DNA from 2 places in the Pseudoalteromonas sp. M58 genome. Region 2 is predicted to be linked to the other one. Evidence: predicted binding sites of a transcription regulator. Region 2 holds the regulator's gene; the other holds the start of a gene.
The links. Region 2 encodes LexA, which represses DNA repair genes until DNA is damaged. Its sites were predicted from a motif close to TACTGTATNNNNATACAGTA; they were not measured.
Positions count from the first base shown of each region.

Region 1: the regulator LexA is predicted to act here: its motif matches at 3,735-3,754, upstream of ruvC (crossover junction endodeoxyribonuclease RuvC).

Region 1 covers NZ_CP152390.1:1,267,880-1,278,718, reverse strand. Annotated here, with positions in the region: gene tolQ (protein TolQ) at 1-651, opposite strand, end outside; gene ruvB (Holliday junction branch migration DNA helicase RuvB) at 1,526-2,533, opposite strand; gene ruvA (Holliday junction branch migration protein RuvA) at 2,541-3,158, opposite strand; gene ruvC (crossover junction endodeoxyribonuclease RuvC) at 3,161-3,685, opposite strand; gene AAGD16_RS05915 (ABC transporter permease) at 3,818-6,319, opposite strand; gene AAGD16_RS05910 (ABC transporter ATP-binding protein) at 6,309-7,022, opposite strand; gene AAGD16_RS05905 (arylesterase) at 7,023-7,646, shown strand; tRNA gene AAGD16_RS05900 (tRNA-Pro) at 7,763-7,839, shown strand; gene AAGD16_RS05895 (MerR family transcriptional regulator) at 8,117-9,286, opposite strand; gene AAGD16_RS05890 (PAS domain S-box protein) at 9,586-10,839, shown strand, end outside.
Region 2 covers NZ_CP152390.1:3,156,317-3,167,155, forward strand. Annotated here, with positions in the region: gene AAGD16_RS14545 (DUF2909 family protein) at 1-117, shown strand, start outside; gene AAGD16_RS14550 (cytochrome c oxidase subunit 3) at 20-895, opposite strand; gene AAGD16_RS14555 (cytochrome c oxidase assembly protein) at 931-1,461, opposite strand; gene ctaD (cytochrome c oxidase subunit I) at 1,461-3,053, opposite strand; gene coxB (cytochrome c oxidase subunit II) at 3,053-4,195, opposite strand; gene lexA (transcriptional repressor LexA) at 4,689-5,306, opposite strand; gene AAGD16_RS14575 (PaaI family thioesterase) at 5,505-5,948, shown strand; gene AAGD16_RS14580 (hypothetical protein) at 5,978-6,358, opposite strand; gene AAGD16_RS14585 (endonuclease) at 6,611-7,264, shown strand; gene hmpA (NO-inducible flavohemoprotein) at 7,304-8,485, opposite strand; gene norR (nitric oxide reductase transcriptional regulator NorR) at 8,651-10,216, shown strand; gene AAGD16_RS14600 (LysR family transcriptional regulator) at 10,222-10,839, opposite strand, start outside.

The sequences.
Region 1 (10,839 bases), 1.5 Mb from region 2:
AATATTGGCAAATTCTTCCATAAAGTTAATGTAATGAGATTCTAACTTTTCAACCTTATTAGCAAATCGGTTATAGGCAATAACGGCAGGAATAGCCGCAAATAAACCCATTGCTGTTGCAATCAAAGCTTCTGCTATACCTGGTGCAACCATTTGTAAGGTTGCTTGTTTTACTTCACCTAAGGCAATAAAGGCATTCATAATACCCCATACTGTACCAAACAAACCTATGTAGGGGCTAATTGACCCAACGGTTGCTAAAAACGATAAGCTTGATTCTAGTTTTTCTATTTCACGAGAAAGCGCAACCCGCATTGAACGGTGCGTGCCTTCCATAACAATGCCTGCACTTTGAAAGGTATTTTTTTTGTGGCGTGCAAACTCTTTAAAACCTGAGGTGAATAACGCTTCAATACCCGTTGATTGACCACCGCGTGATGAAATTTCGTTATATAGCTTACTTAGGTCAACACCAGACCAAAAACGTTGCTCAAATTTTTTGGCATTTGCTAAGGCGTCAGAGATGGCTTTTTTACGTTGAAAAATAATAGCCCACGACATAACCGACATAGCAACCAACGCTAGCATTACTAATTGCACAAGCAAACTGGCTTCTAGAATTAGATCTAAAAAATTAAGCCCTGATCCCACGTTAAACTCCTAAATAATTAAAAACATCAAATTGATTTATTTGAGTAAGGTAACTTTGTAACACATTAGCCACCATTAAAGTTCAGCTAGTGTATCTAGTGTATTTCCTGCTGACAACGATATTGCTGTGAATAGCCAACAAAAAACGTTAAAAAAATAGTTTTACTACTTAACTCTTGTTTTACTGTATAAATAAATAACAATAAAGCTATCTGTAAGCCCGCTTAACTTCACTAAAGAGTCACAAAAATACGCTGTTTATTCAAAATTAATGCATAAGCACTCATAAACACTACACGCTTACCTTAACGTAATAGTAAAACTAATACCGAACGTTTATATGTTAATATACATAAACAAAGCATTTCATTAACTTATAGAATTAATGGTTAATTAACATGCAACATTAAGTAAAAACAGAAAGCCCCTGCTATTAGTTTTTTTAATCTGAAAATATAAATTTTCTAGTTTGAACAAATTCTGCCGCTTCGGTATTATTCTTCCATACCGAGCTAGCGCATTAAATGAAAGCTATTTCATTGAATCCAGTTCTTCGTAATATGATTTATTTCGTATTACTTTTTTACTTCTTGGGGTATGACCTCAATAAGTAAAACGTAGTTCCCTAGATTACTTCCTTAAACTTGTTGTTTGCCCGCATTATTTGCGGGCTTTTTTTTGCCCGCAATTTGTCAAATCAGCTACACTCGGCCTCAGTAACGTTACAGCAGGCGCACAATAGCCTGATATGTCTTAACGCTCAGTGAATTATTGGCAAAGTAAAATACGTCTAAATTTAGCCTTTGCTCATACTAAAAAGCCACTGTCGTTAAAATGACAGTGGCTTTAGAAAGAGTCTAGTTATTCTGGTTATTTAATCTTTTTTAGGTAACAAGCCAAAATGGTGGTACGCATTATCAGAGACAATTCGCCCTCGCGGCGTACGCTGAATAAATCCTTGTTGAATTAAAAAGGGTTCAATCACATCTTCTATGGTTTCTTTCTCTTCGCCTATTGCCGCGGCTAAGTTGTCAAGGCCAACAGGGCCACCCATAAACTTTTCGATGATGGCGAGTAAATATTTACGATCCATGTAATCAAAACCGCTTTTATCAACGTCAATCATGTCGAGGGCTTGTTGGGCCACCTCAGCATTAACCGTACCGTCTGACTTTACTTGGGTGTAATCGCGCACTCGGCGCAATAAACGATTTGCAATACGTGGCGTACCGCGCGAACGTTTGGCTATTTCGGCCGCGCCATCGTCACACATTTCTAAACTAAGATAATGCGCTGAGCGCCCCACAATATGCGATAAGTCTTCCACAGAGTAAAACTCTAAGCGCTGAACAATACCAAAACGGTCACGCAGTGGAGAAGTTAATGATCCCGCACGGGTAGTTGCACCAATGAGTGTAAATGCGGGTAAATCAAGCTTAATAGAACGCGCTGCAGGGCCTTCACCTATCATAATATCGAGCTGGTAATCTTCCATTGCCGGGTAGAGTATTTCTTCAACTTGCGGGCTCAAACGGTGAATTTCATCAATAAACAGTACATCACCCTCTTCAAGGTTAGTGAGTAATGCGGCTAAATCGCCCGCTTTTTCAAGCACAGGCCCAGACGTGGTTTTAATATTTACGTTTAATTCGTTCGCCACAATATTAGCAAGCGTGGTTTTACCTAAGCCTGGTGGGCCAAATATCAATAAGTGATCCAACGCTTCGCTGCGGCTACGCGCAGCTTCAATAAATATTTCCATTTGTTGCTTAACATGCGGCTGACCACGATAGTCGGCCAATAACTTAGGCCTAATAGCACGGTCTATGGTGTCTTCGTTGGTTTTTTCAGCAGCATCTATTAAGCGATCAGCTTCGATCATAATTTACTCACAGCATTGATTTCAAAGATTCTTTAATTAGAACCTCAGTCGACATATCGGGTTTGCTTACTGATTTTACTGCTTTTTGCGCTTGTGGCAATTTATAACCGAGCGCCACTAACGCCGAAACCGCATCATCGGCCGCATTATTGGCTATAGTTGCATCGCTCGCAGGCTCTATTACGGCGCTATCGCTAAATGGGGTAAATAAGTCATTACCCCAATTTTTTAATCTGTCTTTCATTTCGAGCACTAAGCGCTCTGCGGTCTTTTTGCCCACCCCTGGCAATTTAACCAAGGCAGTGGCATCTTCATTATTTACACAACTTACAAACTGCTGCGCCGACATGCCCGACAAAATGGCTAAGCCTAATTTAGGCCCTACTCCATTGGCTTTTAACAGCTCTCTAAATAACGCACGTTCGGTTTTATTATTAAAGCCAAACAATAACTGTGCGTCTTCGCGTACTACAAAATGAGTGTACACAATGGCGTTGTCACCGACTTTAGGCAAATCGTAAAAACAGGTCATTGGCATTTGTACTTCGTAGCCAACGCCGCTCACTTCTAATAGTATTTCTGGGGGCTGTTTTTCAACTAACACGCCGTTTAAGCGACCTATCATTGTTATTTCCTTAGACGTCCTCTAACGGTTTTGCTTGCGCTACCCGCTAGTTTTATTAAATTTTGTTCAGAGTGGGCATGGCAAATTGCAATTGCAAGCGCATCCGCCGCATCGGCTTGCGGCGTACCTGGCAGTTTAAGTATGTTTTTAACCATATGTTGAACTTGCGATTTATCTGCCCCACCGTTACCCACAACGGCTTGCTTTATTTGCCGTGCTGAGTATTCAAAAACCGGTAAGTCGGCCATAGAGGCACCGACAATCGCAGCACCACGGGCTTGACCTAGCTTTAAAGCAGAATCAGGGTTACGCGCCATAAATACTTTTTCTATAGCAAATGTTTCAGGCGAAAATTGCTCTATAAGTTGCGTAATGCCCCGGTAAATCATTTTAAGTCGGGTGGGAAAGTCATGATCGGCTAATTTAATACAGCCACTGCCTAAGTATGTAAACTTGGCACCTTGATGCGCAACCACACCGTAACCCGTTAAACGCGAGCCCGGATCGATCCCTAAAATTATGGCCAAACAGCACTCTCATTATTGTTATTTATTAATAGTGCTAATAATGCCAGAGCACTGTATAAATTACCAGTACAAAGCAAAAACAAAAATGCCTACTTAAAAAGTAGGCATTTAAACGCTATTTGGCTGGAAAGTTTACGCCAATGCGCGCACTAAGCCTTGGGTATTTTGTTTAAGCGTACGGGCAATCATAAAATAGCCTAATCCTGCTACAAACACGCCGCCAGCAACGGGGCCTATAATCCATATGTTAGGATGCAGCTTACCCGCTAAATCAAACATTTGCTGCTGCACTAATAACAGTGCTATATCACTGAAAAATGCAGCCACCAGTCCGGCTAAACCGCCCAGTAATAAAAACTCATACAAGGTGGCATTTTTGATTAATCGGCTTTTAGCACCTAACGTACGCAGTATCACAATTTCTTGCATCCGCTCACCTAAGCTCGCTTGCACCTGCGATATAAGTACCAACGCGCCACACAACACCACTATAGCCAGTACAAAACCAATAGCTAACGACACTTGCTCAATAGTCGATTGAATTTGTTTAACAAAGTTGTCTACATCAATCGCTGTAATAGTGGGATATGCCCGCAATAGCTGGCTAAAGTCACGCTTTTGCTCAGGCTCAATACGTACTGATGAAATATACGTGGCCGGAAAGCTGCTCAACACATCAGGGCTTAAAATAATGAAAAAGTTAGGTTTAAGCGTGGCCCAATTAACTTTACGTACACTGGTAATTTTAGCGTCGAACGACTGCGCACCAATTAAAAACGTAAGGGTATCGCCCATTTTCACATCAAGGCGCTTCATCATCGACTCTTCAAGTGAGGCCTCAGCTACTGCGTCATCGCCAAACCACTGGCCATCTATAATGTCATTTTGTGAGGGGACTTCGTTAAGCCAAGTTAAGTTAAGCTCGCGGCCAATTCCTGAGCGGGCTTCTTCGTCTTTTTTCTCGTTGTCTTGCAATGACACTTCACGTGCTACTGCTTCGCCATTTACTGCATTCACGCGGCCACGAATCGTTGGGTAAAACTCCGACACTTGAATGCCTTTTTGCGCTAAGTATTCATTTACCGGATCCAGCTCATTTTGCGTAATATTAACCAAAAAGGCATTAGGTGCATCGCTTGGTAACTGAGACTGCCAATCCGAAATAATGTCGTTTTTTAGCACAATTAAAAACAACAGTAATTTAATCGCTAGCGAAAAACTAATTAGCTGCACCGCATTAACGTTGGCGCGTTTTTGAATAGACGCAATAGCCAACGACCAGCTGTTACCTGGCTTTAAACCAAGCTTTCGGCCCCCGCCAAATATTAATTTAGAAATTAAAAACAACACTAAAATAAGCGCAAGCGTTGAGGCAAATAAAATAAGGGTAATTTTAATATTGTTACTAAATAACCACATTAATAAAAATACCGTTAAGGCGCTAAGCCCTAAATGGATTTTACTTACCGCAAGGCGGTCGCCTAAATTACGGCGAAGCACTCTAAGTGGTGGAATATCAAATAAATCTAACAATGGCTTAATAGAAAACATAACCGCACAAATAACCCCGGTGCTAATGGCGACTAACCACGGTTCAAACCCTGCCATGGGCAGTTCGGTTCCCATGCTTTTTGCAAGGTAACCAGTTGCAACTTCTTGTAAGCCGTAACCAATAGCAAGGCCAACGACTACCGCCATGGTACACACCATTAATAAGTGCATAAGGTAAATTTTGCGGATCATATCGCGGCTGCCACCTAAGGTTTTCATCATTGCGACTGGGTCATATTGGCGCTCACAATAACGCTTAGCCGATACTGCAATAGCAACCGCGGCTAATATAATGCCCAGCAAACCTGCTAACAATAAAAAGCTTTCGGCTCTGTTTAAGCTATTTGAAATAGGAGACTGGCGGTCTTTTACACCATACCAATTTTGGTTTTCTTTGAGTTGCGGCTTTAACCAATCGTAAAAACTGTTGATGTCGCTTTCATCACCTGCATATAACTGGCGGTAAAATACGCGACTGCCTGGCTGTATTACTTCGGTTTTTGCCACATCATCTATGTTTATAAGCACCCTGCGGCTACTTGAAAACACATTAAATGGCGCATCGGGTTCTTCAACAATTACCTTTTCAACGTTAAATAACGCGGCACCTAATTCAACTTGGTCGCCTACGTTTATGTTTAAGCTATAAAAAACTGATTCACTTAACCATACATTACCAGGGCTTGGCGCACCGGGTGCAACCTCAGTTTGAGCATTCAAACCCGACTTAACTTTCAATTGGCCTTTAAGCGGGTAACTGTTTGATGCAGCCTTTACCGAGCTAAACTGCATTTGATCGTTTGCAAACAGCATAGTGTCAAAGTACACCATTTGTGCAGTTTGTAAGTTTTGTTGTTCTGCTTTGGTTATAAAGGCGGTATCTATGGCGTGATTGCTGGCAAGAACACGATCTGCTGCTATAAATGCACTGCTTTTTTGCGCAATACTTTGTGCAATTCGCTCAGTTACCATAGATAAAGTAAGCACGGTTAATACCGCCAGTGCAATGGCTGCGCTTATTACGGTTAGTTCACCACGGCGAAACTCACGGGAAAATAGTTTAAGCGCTAATTTAGCCCACATTTGCCATTTCCTCTGTTGAATTTTGTACCAGCTCCCCCGCCTCTATTTGAATAATGCGTTCACATTTTTGCGCTAAGGCTTCATCGTGAGTGACTAAAATGAGGGTTGTTCCGTTTTGCTTATTTAAATCAAATAATAACGACTCAATCATATGGCCATTTTTGCTATCTAAGTTAGCTGATGGCTCATCGGCAAACAATATTTTTGGCGAACCCACAAACGCACGGGCAATCGCAACACGCTGCTGCTCACCACCAGATAACTGCGACGGGTAATGATCAACCCGATGGCTTAAGCCTACTTTTTCAAGCAAAGCGAGCGCTTGTTCTTTGGCGTCTTCTTTACCTGCAAGCTCTGCCGGTAGCATCACGTTTTCAAGTGCAGTTAAACTTTGTACCAACATAAAAGACTGAAACACAAAGCCAACTTTTGCAGCTCTGAGTGCGGCCCGCGCTTCTTCGTCTAATTCGTGCAGCGGCTCCCCATCTAACATTACTTCGCCGCTGCTTGCCGTATCAAGCCCTGCTAATAAACTTAATAAAGTGGATTTACCTGAGCCCGACGTGCCAACAACAGCAACAGACTCACCGTGCTTGACATTAAAGCTGATGTCGCTGAGGATGGACAACTCACCTTCAAGGGTAGATACAACTTTAGACAAACCATTTACTTGAATTATATTTAATTGAGAAAGCGCTGACATATGACTCATTCAATCCTACGTTTTGTATTTATTTTATTTTTAGTTATTAACCCGCTTACTGCGGCAGCTAACAACACGATTTTAATACTTGGTGACAGTTTAAGCGCAGCCTATGGCTTAAAACAAGAACAAGGCTGGGTGCAATTGTTACAAGATAAATACGATGCCGAGCAACGCAATATCAACTTAGTTAATGCCAGTATTAGTGGTGAAACCACTGGTGGCGCCCTGCGCAGACTTGATGCATTGCTTGAGCAATATCAACCAACTCATGTGCTCATAGAGCTTGGCGCTAATGACGGTCTACGCGGTTTTCCAGTTACTAAAATGCAAGACAACTTGACCGCTCTAATTGAAAAAAGCCAAGCAATAGATGCACAAACCGCGCTAATGGAAATTTATATTCCACCTAACTATGGCCCACGTTACAGTAAAATGTTCACCGATAGCTTTGCCAGTGTTAGTAAAGCCACAGGCTCGTATTTAATGCCGTTTTTTGTACTTAAAGTAGCAGGCAAAAGCGAGCTAATGCAAAACGATAACTTACACCCTAACAAAACTGCGCAACCAATACTACGAGATGAAATGTATAACACGATCAACCAGTGGTTAAATAAAGAGTAAGGCCGTGTAAAACTTCTGGCGCAAGCGCTTAATATTAAACGCTTGCGCAATAAACATCCAAACAAACAAATGCTTATTGATTTTTTTAAAAATACACGTACTATTGCAGTCGAAGTCGGTATGTGGCGCAGCTTGGTAGCGCACTGTCATGGGGTGGCAGGGGTCGAGAGTTCGAATCTCTCCATACCGACCATTTAAATCCCTTCAAAACTTAGTTTTATTCAATAAAAACCATTTTCCTTTCGTTCTACCTAATTTAATACAAAAAAATATCGTACAATTATCGCACCAACCAATTTATTGACTGTTTTTCTGCTTTTTGATTTCCATGGTATTTAGATTATGTGGCATCACACCTCGTTTAAATACTTTTCAAATAATAATTAAAAACACCATTCAACCGGTTAATATGGATAGTGTTTAAGCTAAAATTATTTATTCTATGGGTTTAGCCCATGGTTATTAATGTCTTAAAGCCTTTTAGCAATAAAAAACTGATAACCAAATTCGCCTAAATGAGATTTATATAAATCTATTTCATTTTGAATATCAACCACAGCTCGTGACCCAGTCATTTTTAATGCAACATCTTGTAAGCGCTGTTCAAGTGGCTCGTAATAATTCTTCCAAGCCTGCTCTGATACTGTAAATGTATGCTGAAGCTGGTAGCCCGCTTTTTCTATTTGTGATTTACGAGTATTAACTGTTTGTATATCTGGATAATCGCTCTTCCAATAATCAATAGCATCTTGACTTGGGCTGTCAGTTAACCAAACTAAATCGCTAAAAACCAAAGCGCCATCGTCGATGAGTAACGATTTCCATTTTTTTAGGGCGTTTTCTATACCCATTACATAAGCCGAGGCTTCAGCCCAAATAACGTCAAACTTTTTAGTGCCAAAGTTTAATTCTGTCATGCTGATGCATTTAGTTGATACCCGCTCACTCAAGTTATGCTGCTTTATTTTATCTTCTAATTTATCAAGCGCACTTTGATCATTGTCAGTCGCTATTATTTCTGCGTTCGATAATCTTTCGAGTGATATTGTTGAGTTACCCTTACCACAACCAATCTCTAAAATTCGTTTAGGATTGTTACTAAGTAAATGAAACGCTTTTTTCGTGTCCTCTTCACTATTAGGCCCCCAAGATTCTAGTGCTGCAAATATGTTCATAAAATCTTGCATATATTTGTCATGTTCGTTCATATCTTTTGATAACCATCTAATTCTTAGAGCTTGCTTTTCGTTAAACCCTTGAGTTTTTAACCAGTCAATATGCGCATCTGGAGCGACTTCGCTAAGCATTTCATGCCATGACTTACTACTGTTTTCTCCTAATAGGGACGACAACAAAGCCAATGACTTTTGTTTTCGTTTAATGTCTTCTTCTAGTTCGCCATAACGAAACTTAAGAACAGACCTATCTAACTTACTATCGAGGCAAGATTTACATTCAGCCAAGCTCAGCCCACCACTTTGTAAGTGCTGAACTAAACGCACCTGCTGTAAATCTCTTTCGCTATATACTCGGTAGCCGTTTTCTAACCTCTTACTAGAAATTAGATTAAGCTTTTCGTAATAAAGTAAAGTTGTCCTCGACAAACCAACTAATGCACCTAGCTCAGAAATACGATACACATATAACTCCATACATTTTTAAGTGCGATGTTAAATGTAAACTATAGAGTAATAGACAGGTCAAGTGTCAACCTAAACTCTTTGTGTTGGTATGAAATTATTTTTGTAAATAGCTGGAAGAAACGCGCCTTTTTTATATACCTTACACTGAACAGTACGTCCATAATGACTCGCTAAAATATAAGAAGAAATCATTAAAATGAGCATTTAAATAACATGATCTTTCGCTAGATTTGCTGTTCATTACTTGTTCGACTATTACTATATTATGGGAACTAAATTTACTTGCGGGATGCTTGATGGACCTTAAAAAAGTAAATAAAAAATCTAACTCACCAAGTTTAACTGTAAATATGGATGAAGCATTTTTAACTCAACTAGTTAATTGTTTACCCATGGGGGCAATGGTAGTTAATACTGATGCTCAGATCCTTTTTGCCAATAATCAACTATCTGAAATACTAGGCTATGAGGATTCAGAACTCATAGGGATGAACATAGATAGTTTACTTCCAGCTCAATTTAAAGCCAATCATACCCACTTGATGAGTCAGTTTTTTGCTAACCCTCGAAAACGCTTAATGGGTGAAGGCCGTGAGTTATTTGCGAGTCAAAAAAGTGGTAAACAAATCCCAATTGAAATAGGTTTAAACCCAATACACGGACAACAAGAATTAGTTTTAGCTACATTGGTTGATATATCGCAAAGGCTGCGCGCAAATAATATGTTTCAACGATCTATTCAGGCTGCGCCACATGGTGTGTTAATAGTTGACCAAGCAGGCATTATACAAGCGGTAAATCAATCGTTATGCAAATCTTTTGGCTACAGTGAAATAGAACTACTCGATAAAAAAATGGAAATGCTATTGCCCCAGCGCTACCAAGGACATCACTCAGCACTTCGTCATTCATTCCACCGTGAACCCAGTGTAAGAAGTATGGGAGTAGGCAGAGATTTAACCGCGTTACACAAAGACGGTAAAGAATTCCCCGTTGAAGTGGGCTTGAGCCCTTTTATAAATACCAATGATGAAGACATGGTATTTGTTTCGTTGTTAGATATAACAGAACGAAAACGAATGGAAACTGAGCTAAAAGAAAATAACACAAGCCTGAAAGAGTTTACCTATGTAGCCTCTCATGATTTACGCTCTCCATTGCGGGGCATTTCAAACTTAATTGAATGGATTAAAGAAGATTTAGGCACTACCACGCCTGAAGTAGAATACAACTTAACGCGTATTGATGATCGTATTCATAAAATGGAGACGTTAATCGATAATTTATTGGCCTATGCAAGGGCGGGTAAAGCTACCCAAGATACTCAAGTAATCGATATGCATAAATTAATTTCTAACGTTACCGAACTGTTAGATTTACCGGCTGGAATGAAGCTTCATAAAGACATTCAATTAGATACTATCGTCACTGCATGGACGCCACTTGAAACCGTTGTCCGCAATTTATTAAGTAACGCCATTAAACACCACGACACTAAAGAGGGAACTATAGAGATTCGTTGTGTAGCAGAAAATACGCTTTGCCATATC
Region 2 (10,839 bases):
AATCAGTCTCCCTTAATCACTAAAGCACATACACAAATACAAACAAACACAGCCAAACAACATCAACAAAATGCCAGTACCAAGCTGCAGCTTGAAAGGCAAAGTGCTTATCTTTAGTGAAATGTCCTTTCATAATGCGTAAAAACACCACCAATAAAATAATTGTTCCTAAGGTGACGTGCATGCCGTGAAAGCCGGTTAACAAAAAGAAGGTATTGCCATAAATGCCCGCATCAAGGGTTAAGTTAAGATCGTTATAAGCATATATATACTCTTCTACCTGCAGCCCTAAAAAGCACACTCCGAGTAAAATGGTCGCTCCCAAGCATACTTTGAGTGGGGTACGTTTATTATTTTCCATCGCCACATGGGCAAAATGTAAAGTTACCGACGAGGCCAGCAAAATAAGGGTGTTGATAAGCGGCAACCCTTGCCAGCCCATCGCTTGGGTCGAAGTGCCTCCTGGGGTATTTAGCAATGGCCACATGGCTTCAAACGTCGGCCACAATACTTCATTTGTCATGGCGTTGTTATCCGCACCTCCAAGCCAAGGCACAGAAAACATGCGAGCATAAAAAAGCGCCCCAAAAAATGCCATGAAGAACATCACTTCTGAAAAAATAAACCAGCTCATACCTTGCCTAAAAGAACGGTCCATTTGTGCAGAATAAAGCCCTTGATCAGACTCGTGTATGACATTTTTAAACCAGCTAAACAGCATGTAAAGGAGTACAGCTATACCTACGTATAACAAGTAAACGCCATTACCACCCTCTTTGCCCATATCCATTACGGTTAAGGCTGCGCCTACCGCAATAAAAAATAACGCAACTGCCCCAACTATTGGCCATGGACTTTGCTCTGGTACATAATAATGTTCATATTTTTGATTCATTTTATTTGCTCCTAGTTTTTCACTAGTTTTATAAGCTAGTTATTACTGGCTACTAGCCGCTCGCTAATATCAAATACGGTATAAGACAGGGTTAACTCTTCTACATCACTGGGTAATTCAGTATCTACATAAAACAATAATGTAAACTCCAGCTCTTCACCTGCCTTTAACGGTTGCTGATCAAAGCAAAAACACGCTATTTTGTGTAAATACTTGGCCGCTTTTCCTGGTGCTACCGACGGTATAGCCTGCATTACTTTATCTTCATTACTGTTATTTTTAGCGCTAAACTTAACTTCACGCATAGCCCCAGGCTTTACATCTACACTGTACTCTTTAGATTTAACTTCAAAAGGCGCACCACTTTGCGCATGCGTAGTGAAACTAACGCTGACTTCTCTATTTTCAGTGACCAAGGTACTTTGCTGTGCCTGCTCTAACGAGGGCTTACCATTAAGCCCCGTTATATCGCAAAACACGTCATACAAAGGGACCATGGCAAATGCAAATGCAAACATTGCAATGCAAATCACCACCAGCTTTTTTAATAACGGCAAGTGAGTCATTATTTAATGTCCGGCGGCGTTGAGAACGTATGATAAGGCGCAGGTGAATCAACTTCCCATTCAAGCCCCTCAGCTCCATCCCAAACTTTTGCAGGCACTTTGTCGCCCCCTTTTGCACATTTATACACAACCACCACAAATAATAATTGCGATAAACCAAAGGCAAACCCACCTATACTAATAATGGCGTTAAAATCAGCAAACTGTAGCGCATAATCTGGAATACGGCGTGGCATACCGGCTAACCCCACAAAATGCATTGGGAAAAACAGCACATTTACACTTATTAACGACAACCAAAAATGCCATTTTGCTAAGGTAATATTGAACATGTTTCCGGTCCATTTTGGCAGCCAATAATAAGCCCCCGCCATAATAGAAAACACCGCGCCCGTTACGAGTACATAATGAAAGTGTGCAACCACAAAATAGGTATCATGATATTGGAAATCGGCAGGTGTAATCGCTAGCATCAACCCCGAAAAACCACCTAAAGTAAACAACACAATAAATGCGATACTAAACAGCATTGGCACTTCAAAGCTAATAGACCCGCGCCACATAGTCGCTACCCAGTTAAATACTTTTACGCCGGTAGGTACCGATATCAGCATAGTCGCGTACATAAAAAACAACTCACCCGCCACGGGCATACCAGTGGTAAACATATGATGCGCCCACACAATAAAGCTCAACAAGGCAATGGAGGAGGTGGCATACACCATAGAGGCATAACCAAATAGTTTTTTACGTGAAAAGGTGGGAACAATCGTAGAAATAATGCCAAAGGCAGGCAAAATCATAATATAAACTTCAGGGTGACCAAAAAACCAAAAAATATGTTGGAACATCACCGGATCGCCACCACCAGCGGCATCAAAGAAACTGGTCGCGAAGTATTTATCGGTGAGCACCATAGTAACTGCACCAGCAAGTACCGGCATAACTGCAATAAGTAAAAACGCCGTGATCAACCATGTCCACACAAATAACGGCAGCTTCATCCACGTCATACCCGGAGCACGCATATTTACTATGGTGACCACCACATTAATGGCCCCCATAATCGAACTAATACCCATAATATGCACAGCAAATACAAACATTGCTGTGTTGTCGTTACTATAAGTGGTGGAAAGCGGCGCGTAAAAGGTCCAACCAAATGCAGGGCCACCACCAGGCATAAATAATGAAGCTAATAGGATTAAAAACGCAAACGGTAAAATCCAAAAGCTCCAGTTATTCATTCTCGGTAAGGCCATATCTGGCGCACCAATCATTAGCGGGATCATCCAGTTTGCCAAGCCGGTAAAGGCTGGCATAACCGCACCAAACACCATTATTAAACCATGCACTGTGGTCATTTGATTAAAAAAGTGAGGATCAACCAGTTGTAGGCCCGGCTGAAATAACTCAGCTCGAATAACCATCGCCATTGCCCCACCAATTAAAAACATGGTGAGTGAAAAAATTAAATATAAGCTACCTATATCTTTATGGTTGGTTGTAAATAACCAGCGCTTAAAGCCTGTGGCAGGTTGATGGGCATGATGAGCCTCATTGGTATTAGGTTGTTCTGCAATGCTACTCATTATTTAGCCTCCCCATCAGCATCCAGTGCCGCTTGTATCTCGCTCGGTTGAATTACATCACCAGTGTCATTACCCCACGCGTTGCGTTTATAGGTAATAACAGCTGCTATTTGCTTGATTGATAATTGCTTTGCGAAAGACTGCATAGCCGTACCTGGTTTACCGTGGAGCAAAATATCTATATGCCCTTTGATATCACCTATGACTATTGGGCTGCCTTTAAGAGCCGGAAAAACACCCGGCAAGCCTAATCCTGTTGGCTGATGGCACGCCGCGCAGCTCGCCATATAAACCTGCTCACCAAGCGCCATCAGCTCTTCTTTTGGTACAACTTGGTCTAATAACGCAGCGTCTGCTGCAGCTGCTTTTTGCTTGGCTTGTTTAGCCTCTGCTAACCACGTTTTGAAGTCTTCTTCTGTTTTAGCTTCTACCACAACAGGCATAAAACCATGATCTTTACCGCAAAGCTCTGCACACTGCCCACGGTAAGTACCAACCTCATTAATATTGGTCCATGTTTCATTAATAAACCCAGGGTTTGCATCTTTTTTAACGGCAAAGTCAGGCACCCACCATGAGTGAATAACATCATCTGAAGTCATTAAAAAACGTACTTTTTGATTAATTGGTAGTACCAGCGGTTTATCGACCTCGAGTAAATAATTCGGGTTTTTATCAGCAAGGTTGGTTATTTCATTTTGAGGTGTAGCTAGCATGGAATAAAACTCAACGTCCTCCCCCATATACTCGTAATGCCACTTCCACTGTGAGCCTGTAATTTTAATGGTGAGATCAGCTTTGCTGGCATCCTCCATGGCAATTAAGGTTTTAGTCGCAGGAATGGCCATAACAATTAATATGACAAAAGGGATCGCAGTCCACAGTATTTCTACTTTGGTGCTTTCATGGAATTGGGCAGGGACAGCCCCTTTAGATTTGCGATGATGAATGAGTGCCCAAAACATAATGGCAAACACGATCACCCCAATCACACAACATATTAAAAAAATAGTCATGTGCAGTTGGTATACATTATTACTTATATCGGTTACGCCTTTACGCATATTATATTGGCTATTAGCAAGCACATTCTGCGAAAAAACAAACAATATAAGCCACAAGGAAGAACTCAGCTTACCCATGTGACGGCTCCTTTGATGCTATTGCTGACGCAAAGCGAAGAGGCATACGGCTTAAACGCCTATTCGTTATTTTTATTTTTTATAAGGGTGCTGGATTTAGTAAATGTGTGTTCTCAAAACGACTAAGCTGTGAGTTATTTTTATTCCAGCTCTTTAATAACTAGTTAAAAAATAAACAATAAGCAAGGTGAGTATGAAAAATAAACAAGGTGTATTTTTTAAAATGCGCAGCTAAAAAAATAGCAACTAGTCAGGCAATTAATCTAAGAGTCAGGTTTAGTAAGGGGTGTATTGAAATTACAGGATAGAAATATAAAAAATTGTTAACTTAAAAAAGCAGAGTAAATTTGTTTATTTATAAAGTATTTAGTGATTTTATTTATGATAGGAGAAGCACTTGACAACATATAGTCATACATTTGATAAGTTAGACATTGTGCTGCTAACAAACCCAGCGCCTAATCACTATTAAGCGCTAAATTATGCTTTAATACTACATCCAGTCAGCGTTACGAATAACACCTACCGCTAAGCCTTCAATATTGAACGACTCATTTTCTAAATCGACCTCAATAGCTGAAAACTCATCATTTTCAGCATGTAAGAGTACTTTTCTGCCCGCTTTTTCTAAACGCTTCACGGTTACATCGTCGTCAACACGGGCAACAATAACTTGTCCATTTTCGGCAACTTGGGTTTTATGCACAGCAAGTAAATCACCATCCATAATACCAATGTCTTTCATACTCATACCGTTAACACGCAATAAAAAATCGGCCGCAGGTTTAAACATTAAAGGGTCAATTTTACAGTGGCTTTCTACATGCTGTTGCGCCAATATAGGCTCACCGGCAGCCACCCTGCCAATTAAAGGTAAGCCTAACTGCTCTGGCTCCTCTTCTTCAACAAGCTGAATGCCCCGACTCGCGCCTGGCTTCATTTTAATCACACCTTTTTTGGCCAGTGCTTTTAAGTGTTCTTCTGCAGCATTCGCACTTTTAAAACCCAGTGTTTGTGCAATTTCGGCACGTGTAGGAGGCATACCAGTGTCTTTAATAAACACTTTAATGAGTTCGAGTATTTGCGCTTGGCGTTTCGTTAATGGTCGCATACAACTGGTTTTCCATACAGTACAATTAACTGTGAGTATATACAGTTATTTAAAAATCGCAAATATAAATTAATGCCTTATATGCCGTTATCATCAAACAATAACCTACTTTAAAAGCAGGGTGATAAATGTAATTATTAGCAACGCATTATCATATTAATAAATTTTAATTCTCAATTACTTATCCAAGGAGCTAGCATGAGTATTTGGCATCAACCGATTACATTAGAGTTTTGTAAGCAATTAGATCAAGGTATTACAGGCCAAGGGACACTCATGAAAACCATGGGAATAGAGATCAGTGAAATTGGTGATGACTACTTAGTGGCAACTATGCCGGCAATTCCAGAGCATCATAACCCTATGGGTATCGTTCATGGTGGTGCAAATGTGGTGCTTGCTGAAACAGTAGCAAGTTATGCCGCTAATTTTGTAGTTGATTTCAATCGGTTTTATTGTGTTGGCCAAGAGATCAGTGCAAGTCATTTAAAGGCATCACGCAATGGCACATTAACGGCCACAGCGAGAGCTTATCATATCGGCAAACGCAGCTCGGTTTGGGATATTAAAATAACCAATAGCCGCAATGAGCTTTGCTGCGTATCACGGATGACCGCAGCCGTAGTTGAGCGAAAAGGCTAGTAAGTCAATTAACCAAGGTTGAAATTAAATTACTTTTCGAGAGGGTAAATAGTAATTTCTACGCCTGCACCAATTGCAGATATACGTAACAAGGTATCTGCATGTAAGGCTTGGTTAAAGCATTTTGGCGAAGTGCCAGACTCAAACCCCATATCGAAGGTTCTGCGTGAGCAACTCAACCATTGCTTTAATGCATTGCGTGAACACGACTCGATTAACTCACACAAGTGATTAATCGCTTTATCTGGCGTGGTTATTTCACCTGCAACCTCTATGCGAGCAAGTTGACGGTATTCGTCTTTATCATAATGTAAAATAGTTGCGACCTTTTTTAAATCAGCAACTAATACGCTAATATCTTGCTTTGACTCAAGCTCTAGATCTACATTTAAAAATTGAATTTCCGACATTATCTCGTTTTTACCCTCTATTAATTTCATTGCAAACTTTAACGCAGTTTTACCGTTATACCAAATCAACAACGCAGGAATCACCTCATTAACGCATTTTTAGCGTTAGCCTCTGAATATTGCCCACTATTTACTCCTCAAAAACGCCCTCTACAAAATACGCAAATTAAAATTAAAGCATGCCGGTGGCAGTTTACTTTTTTATTCTAGGCCTTAAACTAGCCGCTCCTGTAGTTCACGTATGTGATGGATATGATTCGGTTTATTTTAGCTTTGTTGGCTTGCTGTGCTTGTTTTTCAGCAATGGGCGAACAATTTACGCGGTTTTCGAGTGCCAAAAAGCACTTAATTAATACCCTTCCCGAAAACGCTAAAAGTATTTATTGTGGTTGCGATATAAAAAAACAAGGCAAAAAGTTAGTACCCGATCCTACCCATTGTGGCTACGTGCCTCGCAACACACTAACCCGCTCAGGCAAAGTAAATCAACGTGCATTGCGAATTGAATGGGAACATATTGTCCCTGCATGGGAATTTGGTCACCAGTTACAATGTTGGCAAGATGGTGGGCGTAAAAACTGCCGCAAAGTTAGCGCTAAGTTTCGCATGATGGAAGCCGATATAAACAATTTAGCCCCTGCAATTGGTGAAATTAACGCCGATCGCTCAAACTATCGCTTTGGTATGTTAGCCCAAAACGCGACGCAATATGGTCGCTGTGAGGTTAAAGTTAATTTTAAACAACGTGTTGTTGAACCGCCTGTTCATGCACGTAAACGCATTGCCGATGCGTACGCTTACATGCAAAAAACGTATGGTTTAAAAATTTCAGCTAAACAACAAAAGCTATTTAATGCTTGGCAACAACAAGCTTATGCTGCTAACACAAATAGTAAAAAGCTGTAAGTTTAAATTAAAAGCGTGTAACACACGCTTTTAATTAACCTATAACGCTTGGTGTGGTCCAAATATTTCGTAGTGAATGTTTGAGCTTTGCACACCTAAATCAAGTAGCTGGCCTTTTACGTTAGCCATAAATGATGCTGGTCCACACAAATAAAATGCCCCTTCGCTAATAGGTAATGATGCCTCAAGCACCGTTAAATCCATTAGCCCAGTGAAATCACACTCCTCGCCACCTTGATTAAACCAAGTAAATGTTTTTAGCTGTGGATGCATTGCCGTTTGCTGCGCTAAATACCCTTTAAATGAAAATTCGCGGCTATTTTCACACGCGTGCAAATAACTAATCGCTTGATTTTTATCACCACTAAGTAGCGTTTGCAGCATTGCCATCATCGGGGTTTGGCCAACACCTGCTGAAATAAGTACCACTGGAGTTGTCTCATTTTTTAAAATAAAATCTCCCGCTGGCGGGTATAACTCTACTCGTGCGCCTTGCTCTAGTGAGTGTAAATAATTAGACACCACGCCAGGCTTTGGTAGGCACTCTTTTTTAACGCTAATACGATAGTTTTTAGCATTGCTCTTTTGCGAAATAGAATACTGGCGGATCTCTTCATATTCTGCGCCCTCAGGCTTAACTTTAATGCCAATGTACTGTCCTGGCTTGTAGGTAATAACTGCTTTACCATCCACAGGTGTCAGCGTAAAACTAGTTACGAATTCAGATTCAACATGTTTATCAGTAATTTCAAACTGGCGCGTGCCTGCCCAGCCACCATGGTTGTTTTTACTGTGCGCATACAATGCCGCTTCTTCGGTAATACAAATATCAGCAAGTACACCGTAGGCTTCGCGCCACGCATATTCAACATCGGCAGTAAACTGCTCAGGAATAAGCTCTTTTAACGTACCAATTAAATGTGCGCCCACAATAGGATAATGCTCAGGTAAAATATTTAAGCTGGTATGCTTATGATTAATTCGCGCTAGCGCCTCTTTTAACACGGCTAAATTATCAATATTTTGCGCGTACGCAGCCAACGCATTAAATAATGCAAATTGCTGACGACCCGTTTCTTGATTAGTCATATTAAAAATATGTTTAAGTTCGGGGTTATGACTAAACATGCGCTTGTAAAAATGATCGGTTACGACCGTACCTGCCTCTGCAAGCAATGGCACCGTGCTTTTAACTATTTGTATGGTTTTATCGGATAACATGTTTATTTCCTATGTACTAACTAACTGCTTGCATTTAGCATTACACAGAGCGTGCCAACTAATTAAACCTATAATATTCAAAAGGTTAAATTAACTCACTTTACAAGATGAGTCTTTATGACCTACTATAAAACCTGTAAAAATACACTAACAGGTCATTTTGACATGAACCAACAATTCAACCTGACGCAAGTTGCATTAGAACTTGCGCAAAGTACGTTACATGCTCACAGTTTTGAGCAACTTTTAGCCACGGTTGAACGTGTTATTCCCAGCGATGCCAGTGCATTATTAATTCGCCAAGGTGAGCAATTAAAACCCTTAGCCATTAAAGGTCTTATGCCCGATAGCCTAGGACGACGTTTTGATATTGCGGAGCATCCTCGCCTTAAAGCCATCTGCAGTAGTCGTTTGGCTCTGCAATTTGCACATGACTGTCCACTACCTGATCCATACGACGGGCTACTACTGGCTAAAACCGGTGATATTCCAGTGCATGCCTGCTTAGGGTTACCCCTTTATGATAAAAACGCACTACTTGGCATTCTGACCTTTGATAGCCTTAACGCCAATGCGTTTTACGGTATTACCACTGATACACTCAACACCTTACAAACCTTGTGCAGTGCGCACTTTAAAACAGCCCTAGAGCTTGCCCATTACAAACAACATGCGCAGCACTCTAGTGAATTAGTACAAGCGTTAAACCGTGAGGCGCTCAAACGTGATGGTGGTGAAATTATTGGCCAAAGCTCTACAATACAAACGCTTAAAAATGAGATAAAACTGGTTGCGGCATCAAACTTTAGTGTCCTTATTTTAGGTGATACTGGGGTCGGCAAAGAGTTGGTGGCACGTAATATTCACTTACACTCCGCACGTAAAGATCAGCCATTAATTCATTTAAATTGTGCATCACTGCCTGAAAACCTCGCAGAAAGTGAATTTTTTGGCCATGCAAAAGGCGCTTTTACCGGCGCCCAAAATGCCCGCCAAGGTAAATTTCAGTTAGCCGATGGCGGCACCTTATTTTTAGATGAAATCGGCGAGCTGCCTCTGGCTATGCAAAGTAAATTATTACGCGTACTGCAAAGTGGCGAAGTACAAACCGTTGGCGAAGATGAACTTAAATATGTCGATGTTAGAGTGATTGCAGCAACCAATCGCGACCTAAAACACGAAGTAACACAAGGACGGTTTCGCGCCGATTTGTACCATCGATTAAGTGTTTATCCACTCACAGTCGCTCCATTGAAAGCCCGTGATGAAGATGTTATTTTATTAGCCGGTTATTTTGCAGAAAAAACAGCCCGCAAGCTCGCTATTAAACAGCTAAAACTCAGTATTGAAACGCAACTGCTGCTTAAAAAATATGACTGGCCAGGCAATGTGAGGGAGCTTGAGCATGTGATTAATCGGGCTGCATTAAAGGCTAAGCAACATCAGTGGCAGCAACCAATTATTACTATTGAACCTGCGCATTGTGAGCTAAATTTAAGCGCTGTTAACACCTTAGCTCTTGAACACTCAAACCAGCTTGTAATCCCACCTTTAGCAAACAACATTTCGTTAAAGCAAGCCATAGATACCTATACTCAGCAACTTATAATACAGCAACTTAAACAACATAATTATAACTGGGCAAGCACAGCGCGTAGTTTACAGGTGGACCGCGCTAACTTAACGCGGCTAGCCAAGCGCTTAGGTGTTTCAATAAAAAAATCGTTGTAGCCTTTTTAACTTAACTTTCGCTGCCTAAAATAATTTTTTAATAGCTGACTAAACGCTTGAACTTTTGCCGTTCGATGCACTAAATGATGCGTAACCAGCCACAAATCGGTTGGCCAACTCAATTCATTAGGCAGTACAGGGACTAAATCAGAGTATTGCGCTGCAACATCATGCTGTAATCCGCCAATACCGAGTCCTTTAACTATGGCGCGGGTCGCTTCTGAGGTTTCTGACACTCTTAGCTTAACTTGCGACGGGGGAATATTTTCATCAACCCATGCAAAGTAAGGCACTTTGGCATTATACCCTGCTACACCTGACACAAAGCTATGCAGCGATAGTTGCGCTAATGTTTGTGGCAACCCATAACGGCTAATGTAATGCTTTGATGCATAAAATCCTGACGAGAGCGCCGCTAAATGCTGAGCAATATAATCACCCTCATCCGGTCTGGGTCCAGCTCTTACTGCGATATGTGCTTGGCCATGATCTAAACGTAAGCGTTTTTGATCCATAATCACTTGTAATTGCACTTGCGGATGCAAGGTTTGAAACTGCTCACACACCTCACTTAATACATCAATAAAGCCACTAACTGTGGTGAGTAACAAGCTACCTTGCAA